2 linked regions of the Oceanispirochaeta sp. M1 genome follow. The protein of the gene in region 1 interacts with the protein of each later gene in a pairwise test. Links are inferred from orthologs where the notes say so. Each region holds a gene or a part of one and is shown on either strand. Other genes may lie near its edges.

Region 1 (3,799 bases):
GACAATACCCTTTGTTATTTTTACTTTAGTATTGAATGCTCTTACCTATGTCCCGGGAATCGGCAGTACCGCAGGCGGTGCTCAGCGATGGATAGAAATCGCCGGTAACTCTTTTCAACCAAGTGAATTAGTTCGTGTTGCTCTTGTTTTGTATGTCGCTCATATTCTTGAAAAAAAGAAAGACTGTATGGATGATTTTGTCAATTCCATCCTCCCTGTTCTGATTATGTCTGTTCTGATGGCCTGTATTGTTTATTTTCAGAATGATTTCTCTTCGGCAATATATGTATTCCTCCTGGCTATTATCATGCTGTTTCTGGCCGGTATCAGCTGGACATACATCACTATCGGTTCTTTGACTATTGTGGTTCTGGCTGTACCCATGATTCTTGCAAAACCCTATCGTCTGGAACGTATCAGTTCATGGCTCAGTCCTATGGCGGATCCTTCGGGTGCCGGCTACCAGCTTCTCAAGTCAAAGATGGCTCTTCAGAACGGCAGTTTTCTGGGGCGTGGACTGGGACAGGGACAGATTAAGCTGGGAGGTCTGCCTGCAGCCCATTCAGATTTCGTATTTGCCGTTGTAGGTGAAGAAACAGGCTTTGTGGGTGTTGTATTTATTTTGCTTCTGTTCCTGGTTTTTGCGTTGAAAGGTTATTCTGTTGCTCTTAACAGCTCCAGCTGTTATGTCAGACTTGCTGCCTTCGGACTGACCTCATCGGTTTATTTTCAGGTTCTTATCAATGTAGCTGTAGTCTGCGGAGCTCTTCCTGCGACCGGAATCCCTCTGCCCCTCTTTTCGGCGGGCGGAACTTCAACTCTGGTAACACTGGGAATCTTCGGACTTCTGATAAATTTTTCCAGATTCAAGGCAAAAGACAGGGAGGTCCTCTGTGGTGCCTGAAGTAGGTGTAACTCCTTTGTTTACAAAAATAAGAAAACTCCTGTTTATCTCTATTGCAGTGCTTGCAGTCCTCCTTGTATTTCAGCTGCTTACCCGGTTTATTGTTCTTCCCAGAATGGAAATTGCACAGATCCTTCTGGAAAGTACACTTAATCTCAGTGATGCAGAGCTTCTGGCTCTGGGTGGAATAACAGGTTCAGAAAATTATATTTCTCTGAATCCTAAAGAGATAGAAGCCCGTTATGAGAGTTCACCCCTGATCAGGAAAGCTTTTGTGGAAAAACAGTTCCCTTCCACTTTAAAACTTGTCCTTTACGGAAGATCAGCACTGGGGCTTATGATGGTTGAGAGGAATGGAGTTGATAATCCTCTGGTTTTTGATGAGTATGGTGTTCTTTATCATTCAGCGGATACTTCTCCCTACAGGAATCTTCCTGTTCTTTCGGGTTTAGAGCTGGATAAAGAGAGCCTTTCAGTTCTGCCGGAAGCACTGAATCCGTTTTTGAGTGATTTAAAGACCCTTCAAATAGATTCTCCCAAGCTTTTCGGTCAGATTTCAGAGATTGAAATCAAGAGAATAGAGGGTGCTCTCTATGAGGTTCATCTATATACAAGTGCCTATAGACTGCCTGTTGTCCTTTCATCAGGACTTACAGACGGTATTATGAAAAAGATACTTCTGGTTCTGGACTCTTTGAATGAAGCAGACCGCATAAAGGATTTTGAATATGCAGATTTCAGAGCCGATCAGGTAGTTCTGAAAACAAGGGAGGGCAATTAGTTTTGCCGGAAAGAGATATAGTCGTTGGACTGGACATCGGAACAAGCCGCGTATCAGCTCTTATCGCTGAATACAATGAAGAGGGAGAACTCTGCTTTGCAGGAGCCGGTTCTGTTGCTTCTCAGGGACTGAGAAAAGGTGTTGTCGTAAATATCGAAGCAGCTCAGCAGGCCATTGCTAAAGCCATTGAAGCTGCCGAGCAGGAAGCAGGACGTACGGTGCACGATGTGTATACAGCAGTCACAAGCGGTAATGTAGAAGGCCTTAACTCTCGTGGTGTTGTTGCTGTCAGCGGGAAGGGGCGTGAAGTAACCCAGCAGGATATCCGCCGTGTTATTGAAGCAGCTCAGGCCATTGCTGTCCCCATGGATCGTGAAATCCTTCATGTGGTAGCTCAACATTATATGGTGGATGACAAAGTGGGAATCAGAAATCCCATAGATATGATCGGAGTCCGTCTGGAAGCTGATGTTCACATTGTGACCGGCAGTATCGCCGCTACACAGAATGTAATAAAATGTGCTAACAGAAGTGGTTATAAGGTGAATGAAATATCACTGGAATCCCTTGTGGGGTCTCAGGCTGTTTTATCGGAGGATGAGAAGGAACTGGGTGTCCTGTATCTGGATATAGGCGGTGGAACAAGTGATGCCATTGTATATCTTGAAGGTACTCCCCATTTTTCCGGTTCACTTCCAGTTGCCGGAGAGCAGGTGACTACAGATCTGTCCATTGTACTTGAACAGTCCATGGAACAGGCCGAAATGATCAAGCTCTCTCAGGCAAAGTGCTGGGAACCTCTGGTGGACAGTTCTCAGGAAGTTCTGCTTCCCGGGATAGGCGGACGTCCTCCCCGGAGTATTCCCGAGTTGGATGTGTGCCGTATCACTCAGTCCAGAATGGCAGAAATTTTACTTCTTATTCGCAAACAGCTGCAGCAGAAGGGATATATGAATCGGCTGGGCGGTGGAATAGTACTGGCAGGGGGGGGTGCTCTTTTACCTGGTGTCGGTGAACTGGCATCTGATATATTCCAGAGACCCGTACGCATCGCTCTTCCTTCGGGAATGAAGAATCTGCCAAATGATTACCGTGGACCGGAATGGACCACCGTAATAGGCCTGGTGATGGCAGCTCATGAGGCTGATGAAAGTATGGAGACTGAAATTCCCGTAGGCGGGCAGGCATGGACCAGACTGAAGGAATGGTTTTCGAACTTTATATAAATACTTACAGACCCCGGGGTCTGTGATTAAACTGACGGGCCGTTGGTCTGATCAAATATGACTGAATGGACATCTATCCTTGGGAGGGGATTCATGGAACTTGAAATTATGGAAGAAACTTTAGGTAACAAGACAGTTATCAAAGTAATAGGTGCAGGCGGCGGCGGCAGCAATGCTGTGAATAGAATGATCTCTTGTGGAGTGAAGGGTGTTGAGTTTATTGCAACCAATACCGATCTGCAGGCTCTGGACAAATCACTGGCTCCGATTAAACTTCCTCTGGGCACAAAGCTCACAGGTGGACTCGGAGCAGGCGGAAATCCTGAGATTGGAGCTCAGGCTGCCGAAGAAGATAAGGAAACCCTGAAGAATGTGCTCAAAGGGGCAGATATGATCTTTATTACTGTCGGAATGGGTGGGGGGACAGGTACAGGATCGGCTCCTGTAATTGCCAGACTGGCAAGAGAACTTGGAGCTTTGACTGTTGCTGTTGTAACAAAGCCCTTCGGTTTTGAGCAGAGACGGAAGATGGTTCTTGCAGAAGAAGGAATTGATAAGTTGTATAAGGAAGTAGATACTCTTATCACCATCCCCAACGAAAACCTTATGAAAATAGTTGAGAAGAATACTCCCATACGGGAAGCCTTCCTTATGGCAGATGATGTCCTGCGAATGGGTGTCCAGGGTATTTCAGATCTGATTACCCAGCATGGTGATATAAATATCGACTTTGCCGATGTGAAAGCCGTAATGCACGGACAGGGTGAGGCCCTCATGGGGATCGGTTCAGGCCGTGGTGATAACAGAGCCATTGATGCCGCAACCAGTGCTATCAATAATCCTCTTCTGGAAGATGCCAGCATAGACGGAGCCAGAGGACTTCTGGTC
Region 2 (6,281 bases), on another replicon or contig:
AGATATAGACTCAAAAAAAGAATTGTAACCAGCTTTGAAAGCTCAGAGGGTTGAATTCCGAGAGAACCTATGCCCAACCAGGATTTAGATCCGTTTACGACCTGGCCGAAACCAGCAGTCAATAAAAGTATAAGCAGCATAAACAGATAGAGCCAGAAAGCAATATTCTTAAGTATCCGGTAATCCATAAAAGATACCGTCAGGAGGATAATGTTTCCACTTATAACCCATACTATCTGTTTTATGTATTCATCACTGACAACGGTACCATTTGAATTTACACCGCTGGAGTATATAAAGAAAACGCCTATTACCATAAGGACCTGAATAGAGGCAAAAAGGATAAAATCAAAACCGAATATGGAGGACATGTTCAATTTAATCTTCAAGTTCACCCTCCAGGACGATATCTCTTGTGTACCAGACTCCCCGTTTTCTCAGTGCTTTAATGGTTTCTTCATAATTAGTATTTCCAAAAATACCCTGGTAGATGATATCGGCAGCCTTGGGTGCCCACCATTCCCATTCATTTGATGCTTCGATCATGGTTACCACTACAATTTTATCTGCGTCATTATTTTCGGTCCAGGGGCCGTAAGATGCAAACCAGGAGTGCCAGTTTGACTTGCTTCCAACCTCTCCGGTACCCGTCTTACCAGCTATTTTAACCTGATCATTGAGAATAACAACTTCTGATGTTCCATCTGCAATGACTCCCCTTAAATAGTCTCTGAGAGTATGCAGAATCTGGGGACTTACGGTTGTATTTCTCAGAACTTCAGGAGCAATCTCTTCAACCACGGTTCTGTTTGTATTATTCACAATTTTTTTAAGAATATGAGGTTTGTATATTTCTCCCTCTTCATTAACAATGCCTGCTATTACATTGGCCAGCTGAAGAGCTGTCAGAGAGACAAATCCCTGTCCAATAGAGGCATTTAGTGTATCTCCCGGCGTCCAGTAGCTGTTGTAGGTTTTTTCTTTCCATGCGGGAGTCGGGATATTTCCCTGTACCTCTCCCTGCAGGTCAATACCTGTTATTACTCCTAATCCGAAGGCATGTGCATATTCAGATATCTTTGCAATCCCCAGATTTTCCACACCGATAGTACCGAAGTATATATTGCATGATTCAGCCAGGGCTTCCTTGAGGTTCAGTTTCCCATGACCCGTCTTTTTATGACAGAGAAATGTCCTGTTGCCCAGCTCCATATGACCTTTACAGTCAATAAGCCGATTGGGATTGAAGTCTTTATCCTCCAGAGCGGCTGCGGTAAGTAGAATCTTAAATGTTGACGCAGGTGCATAAGAGGACTGTATGGCTCTGTTCAGAAAGGGGAAATCAGGGTTCAGAGAGAGAGAACCAAAACTGTTTGGACCTTTCTGATTAAAGAGATTGGGATTGAATCCCGGATAGGATACAAGTGCCAGAACCTCACCGGTATCGGGTTTAAGAACCACAACAGATCCTTTTCTGGGGCCAAGAGCTTTTTCTGCAAGGTCTTGAATATGCCTGTCTATGGTTAAAACCAGGTCATAACCATTTTCAGGGAGCTGTATATTCCCCTCTTTAGTCATCTGTCTTCCACGGACATCCACAGTATTATAAATACGACCGTTTTTTCCCCTGAGAATGTGGTCATACTGTTTTTCAATTCCGTTTTTACCCAACACATCTCGCAGGGAGTAACCGCGGTTATAGAGGACCTGCAGCTCTTCATTTGTTATGTTTCCCACATATCCGAGAACATGAGCGATTGAACCTGTAATGTTATAGTAGCGTTTCGGTTTACTGCTCCAGCTGATACCCGGGAATTCTTCAATATTTTCTGCAATGATAGTTATTTTCTCAAATGAAACACCTTCTGCGATCTCAGAAGCCACATAGGAAGAAAATCTGGAACCGGGAAATTTCCTTTTCAGATCTTCTTCTGAAACATCCAGAATCTCAGAAAGCTTAGCCAGCATTTCAGGTAAATATTCCTCATCTCCATAGGCGGGTGTGTAGTTAACAGCAAAGGAGTCAACGTTCATTGCCAGAGGGACATCAGAATATCGGTCGAATATACGGCCTCTCTGGGCAGGAATTATATTTGATCTCTGTGATACTTCCTGAGCCTTTTTTTCATAGATTAGATTATCCACAATCTGCAGATTAAAGAGTTTATAAATATAGATAATTATAATAATAAGAAAAATCGCACTGAGCAGATAGACTCTGCCATTGCTGATATGTTTTCTGGATTTCATAAATTAAAGGGTCTTCCTTTCCTTGAGAACTCTGTCAAATAGAAAACGGAGAAGCAGAAAGAGAAAAGGAGCCAGAAGAGCATTCATCAGGAGTTCAAAACCGAAGGAACTGCTGATAAAGATACTTCCGGAATACTGAATATTGAAAACAGAAAGAATCAGATAGGATAAAGCTCCCTTGACTATTGTAGCCAGAGAAACAGAGAGTACAGGAAAAAGGATGGGGTCTATATTCAGTCTTTCATGGAACAGGCCGGCAAACTGCCCCAAGATCATACGGATAAGGCTATTAAATCCCAAAGGGGATAAACTTAGAAAATCTTCCATCAGTCCTGTTGTAAATCCGCTCATCTGTCCTGATAAAGAACCGTATCGTATTGAGACATATACAAGAATGATCAGTGTGGTATCCGGCATTCCGAAGCTCAGGCTGAAATATCGGGACAATGTTGTCTTCAGAAGAACAGAGATAAGCATAAGTGTGAAAATTATCATATTTTTTTTCATCTGATTTGCTCCTTGTCCTCGGTCAGAACAAATACATATTCCAGCTTACCAAAATCAATTGTCGGGAAAACTTCGATTTCAAGGGAGGTGTTATATTCTCTTGAAGTGATACTTTTTACTTTCCCGATAGATATTCCTCCAGGATAAAGAGACTGCATTCCTGATGTAATTACCCTGTCATCGATATTGATCTGGGTTAATGCTGTTTTCTTTACATAATTCATTATGAGATGATTCTCAGAATCACCCAATCCGGCAATCAGTCCTTCAAAACGGGAGTACTGAAAACGGGCTGCTACAAAACTTGTACTATTGTAGATAGGGATAACCTGGGATGAATTAATACCGGTTTCAATAATTTTACCTACAAGACCTATAACACCGTTCTGATAAGACGTGACAGGCATACCTTTCACTATGCCGTCTTTAGATCCCTTATTTATGATAAACGAGGAAAAAAGGCTTACGGGGTCCTTGGCAATGATGCGGGCATTTATATGATCAATTTCAAGTGCTCTGGAAAACCCCAGATGTTCCCTGAGAAGTTCATTTTCTCTGTTTACTTCTTCAAAATTCCGATCCATCTGTTCATAAGCAGTAAGTTTGTTAAGAGTTGAATCATACTCCTCTTTCAGGTTTTTCAGTTCATTAATAGAGTTAACAGTACCTGAAAACCAGGTAACTGTATTATTTATCCCTTCCTGAAAAATAGAGAGAAAGCTCATCCCCAGTGATTTTGGGGATACGAGCATTGAGTTTGTTGAAAAGATGAGTATGACTACGTTGATTATGATGAGAACCAGAAATGATGGTATTCCCCAGAATCTGCTGCTTTGCTGATTATGAGCCATTTACCACCGCTTAAGAGTTCAGAGTGTCGTAGATGCTGCGACTGTTGCTTGCACCCTTGGCGTAATCAAAGTACATCCCAGCACCAAGAGCCACACAGAGAAGAGGATTTTCCGCAAGAATTACGGGTACTCCCGTCTCTTTTGAAAGCAGTTTAGGTAATCCCTTGAGAGCAGATCCGCCTCCAGTCATAACAATTCCTCTTTCCACAATGTCAGCAGCAAGCTCAGGAGGTGTCTGACCCAGAGTCCTCTTAACTTCTTCAACGATAGCATTGATAGGCTCCTGAAGAGCCTCTCTGACCTCTACTGAGTCTATTTCAAGTCTACGGGGAAGTCCAGTGATGGCATCGGTTCCCTTTATTTCCATTTTTTCAATTTTATTATCAGGTGCAGCGTTTCCAATATTGATTTTTAATCGTTCAGCAGTCTGTTCTCCAATAATAAGGTTGTGAACAGAGCGTACATGTTTGATTATTGCGATATCAAAGGCGTCTCCCGCGAGTCTGATGGCGTTGGAAACAACCATACCACCCAGTGATATCACAGATATTTCTGTAGTTCCGCCACCGATATCGCAGACCATATGTCCTGCAGGTTCGAAAATGGGAATATCGGCTCCGATGGCAGCAGCAAGAGATTCTTCAATAATCTTAACTTCTCTGGCACCGGCCTTGAATGCGCTCTCTTCAACGGCTCTCCGTTCAACTTCTGTAATACAGGAAGGAACACCGATAACCATTCTGGGTTTTATAAGCCAGCGTTTGGGGAGAACCTTGGAAATAAAGTAGCGGAGCATCTTTTCTGTAGTTTCAAGATCTGCAATTACTCCGTCTCTCAGAGGGCGAATGGCGACGATATCTCCTGGAGTTTTCCAGAGCATCCTCTTAGCCTCAGTACCGACGGCAACTACTTTTTTAGTTCCCCTTTCAATGGCAACTACTGAAGGTTCGCTGATGACGATCCCCTTTCCTCTGACATAGATTAATGTATTACATGTACCGAGATCGATACCTATATCAGTTGAGAATCCGCCAAATAATTTATTAGAACGAGCCATAATTCCTCCAGAAGCTGCTGTCATTTTTTTAATTTCAGGGTTTATGCCCTATCAGTTATATAATCTGAGCCGGGCACCTCGGTGTTCCGGTTCAATTCTCAATGTCTGATGCCAATAGTCCCGTGCAGATTTTCTATCCTGGTTGAAATAACTGATTTCTCCAAGCAGGAAGTAGGCTTCTGCATTTTTCGGGTCCAGATCTGTAAGGGTGATGAGGGTTTCCTCAGCCTTTGACAGATTTTTTATATCATAATAGAGTTTTCCCAGTTGAAAAAGCCCCTTTTTTCGTAAAGATTCATCTCTTGTTCTATCAATCAGAATAGAATAGTATTCTGCGGCTTTATCATACTCCCTGAATTTGAATGAATCCTCGGCAATTTTAAGATAAAGCCTGTCGGACTGAAACTTTTCAAGGGCAGTTTCGTAATAAATAATACTCTGATCATAATCACCCAGATAGGAGTATGCTTCTCCTAGAAATTCGTAACTGTCCTGGTTCTCATATCCCTCATCTATTGCTTTATTCAGGTATTTTATTGCCAGATCGGCATAAAATTTGCCCTTATAAAGATATGATTTCCCCAGTATATAATATACCAGCTCTTTTTTGGGGATATCCTCAAGGATAAGTGCTTTTCTAAGGTTAAGGATTGCTTCATTGAGGTAAAAATCAATTTCATCGACAGAAATCTGGGAAATTGCCATATGATAGCCGGCAAAACCGGAAAAAATGAGGCTGTATGCATCCATAGGATAAACAGTCAGATTCTCTTCTGTCAGATCAAGTATGGATTTGTAATCCTGGAGATTCCAGAGACGGACAAGGTTCAGGTCGGTAGGCTGAGTCTTCAATTGGCTGTTAAAAAAGAAGGAGCCTCTTATAATACCCCAGGCTGCCAATGAAATCAGCAGTACTGTGAGAAACAGGGGAACGATTAAGTTCCTGCCGGATTTTCTACTCTTTTTAAACACATATTCCCCAAAAATAAAAAAACAGGTCGGTAAGCCGGGTTCTGTCGACGGACTGCCATCTATCTGATCTCCGAATTGCTTCGGATCTTCAGCAATCTACCCGCAGGCTTTAGGCGAGAAACCCGGCCTGCTGCTTGATCTTGCTCCTGATGAGGTTTGTCATGCCTCCTCCGTTACCGGAGGAGCGGTGGGCTCTTACCCCGCCATTTCACCCTTACCCGCTGATAAATCAGAAGGCGGTATATTTTCTGCGACACTTTCTGTCATTCCCGAAGGAACGCCCGGGCATTACCCGGCATCACTCTCTATGGAGCCCGGACTTTCCTCTGCCGGGAGAACCCGGCAGCGGCAGTCTGACCTGTTAGTTTTTTTTAATTAATCCAGATCGAAATCATCAACCAGGTCTGATAATCCACCCACTTCCTGAGCAGTAAAGACCTCTTCGGATTTCATATCTTCTTCCGAATCACTGTGGAAGAGAATACGGCTGCAGTATGGGCAGAAAAGAATTTCTTCACCCTTACGTACATCATTTACAAACTGACCCGGGAGGATCATATGACAACCGGTACAAATACCGTTTAAGACAGGAACAATACCGAGACCGGATTTGTTTCTGATTATTCTTTCAAACTTGAAGAGGA

The links. Proteins that work in one complex are often made in the same cells at the same time.
Region 2: the proteins of ftsA (region 1) and DV872_RS10615 interact in binary tests that used the Escherichia coli proteins (3 or more experiments, as listed by UniProt). The link is inferred for Oceanispirochaeta sp. M1 from one-to-one orthologs.

What each region holds. Positions count from the first base shown.
Region 1 is NZ_QQPQ01000013.1:20,464-24,262, forward strand. Bases 836-3,799 are described here. They hold ftsA (cell division protein FtsA), read left to right. Parts: upstream 836-1,687; coding sequence 1,688-2,911; downstream 2,912-3,799. Other genes in these bases: ftsW (putative lipid II flippase FtsW), read left to right, coding at 836-904; DV872_RS10870 (cell division protein FtsQ/DivIB), read left to right, coding at 894-1,685; ftsZ (cell division protein FtsZ), read left to right, coding at 3,005-3,799. Outside these bases: more of ftsW, read left to right, coding at 1-835. UniProt on the Escherichia coli protein: Essential cell division protein that assists in the assembly of the Z ring. May serve as the principal membrane anchor for the Z ring.
Region 2 is NZ_QQPQ01000012.1:137,942-144,222, forward strand. Bases 2,643-5,603 are described here. They hold DV872_RS10615 (rod shape-determining protein), read right to left. Parts: upstream 4,666-5,603; coding sequence 3,619-4,665; downstream 2,643-3,618. Other genes in these bases: mreD (rod shape-determining protein MreD), read right to left, coding at 2,643-2,757; mreC (rod shape-determining protein MreC), read right to left, coding at 2,754-3,608; DV872_RS26390 (lipopolysaccharide assembly protein LapB), read right to left, coding at 4,717-5,603. Outside these bases: rod shape-determining protein RodA, read right to left, coding at 1-389; mrdA (penicillin-binding protein 2), read right to left, coding at 379-2,250; more of mreD, read right to left, coding at 2,254-2,642; more of DV872_RS26390, read right to left, coding at 5,604-5,637; DV872_RS10630 (zinc ribbon domain-containing protein), read right to left, coding at 6,013-6,281. UniProt on the Escherichia coli protein: Forms membrane-associated dynamic filaments that are essential for cell shape determination. Acts by regulating cell wall synthesis and cell elongation, and thus cell shape.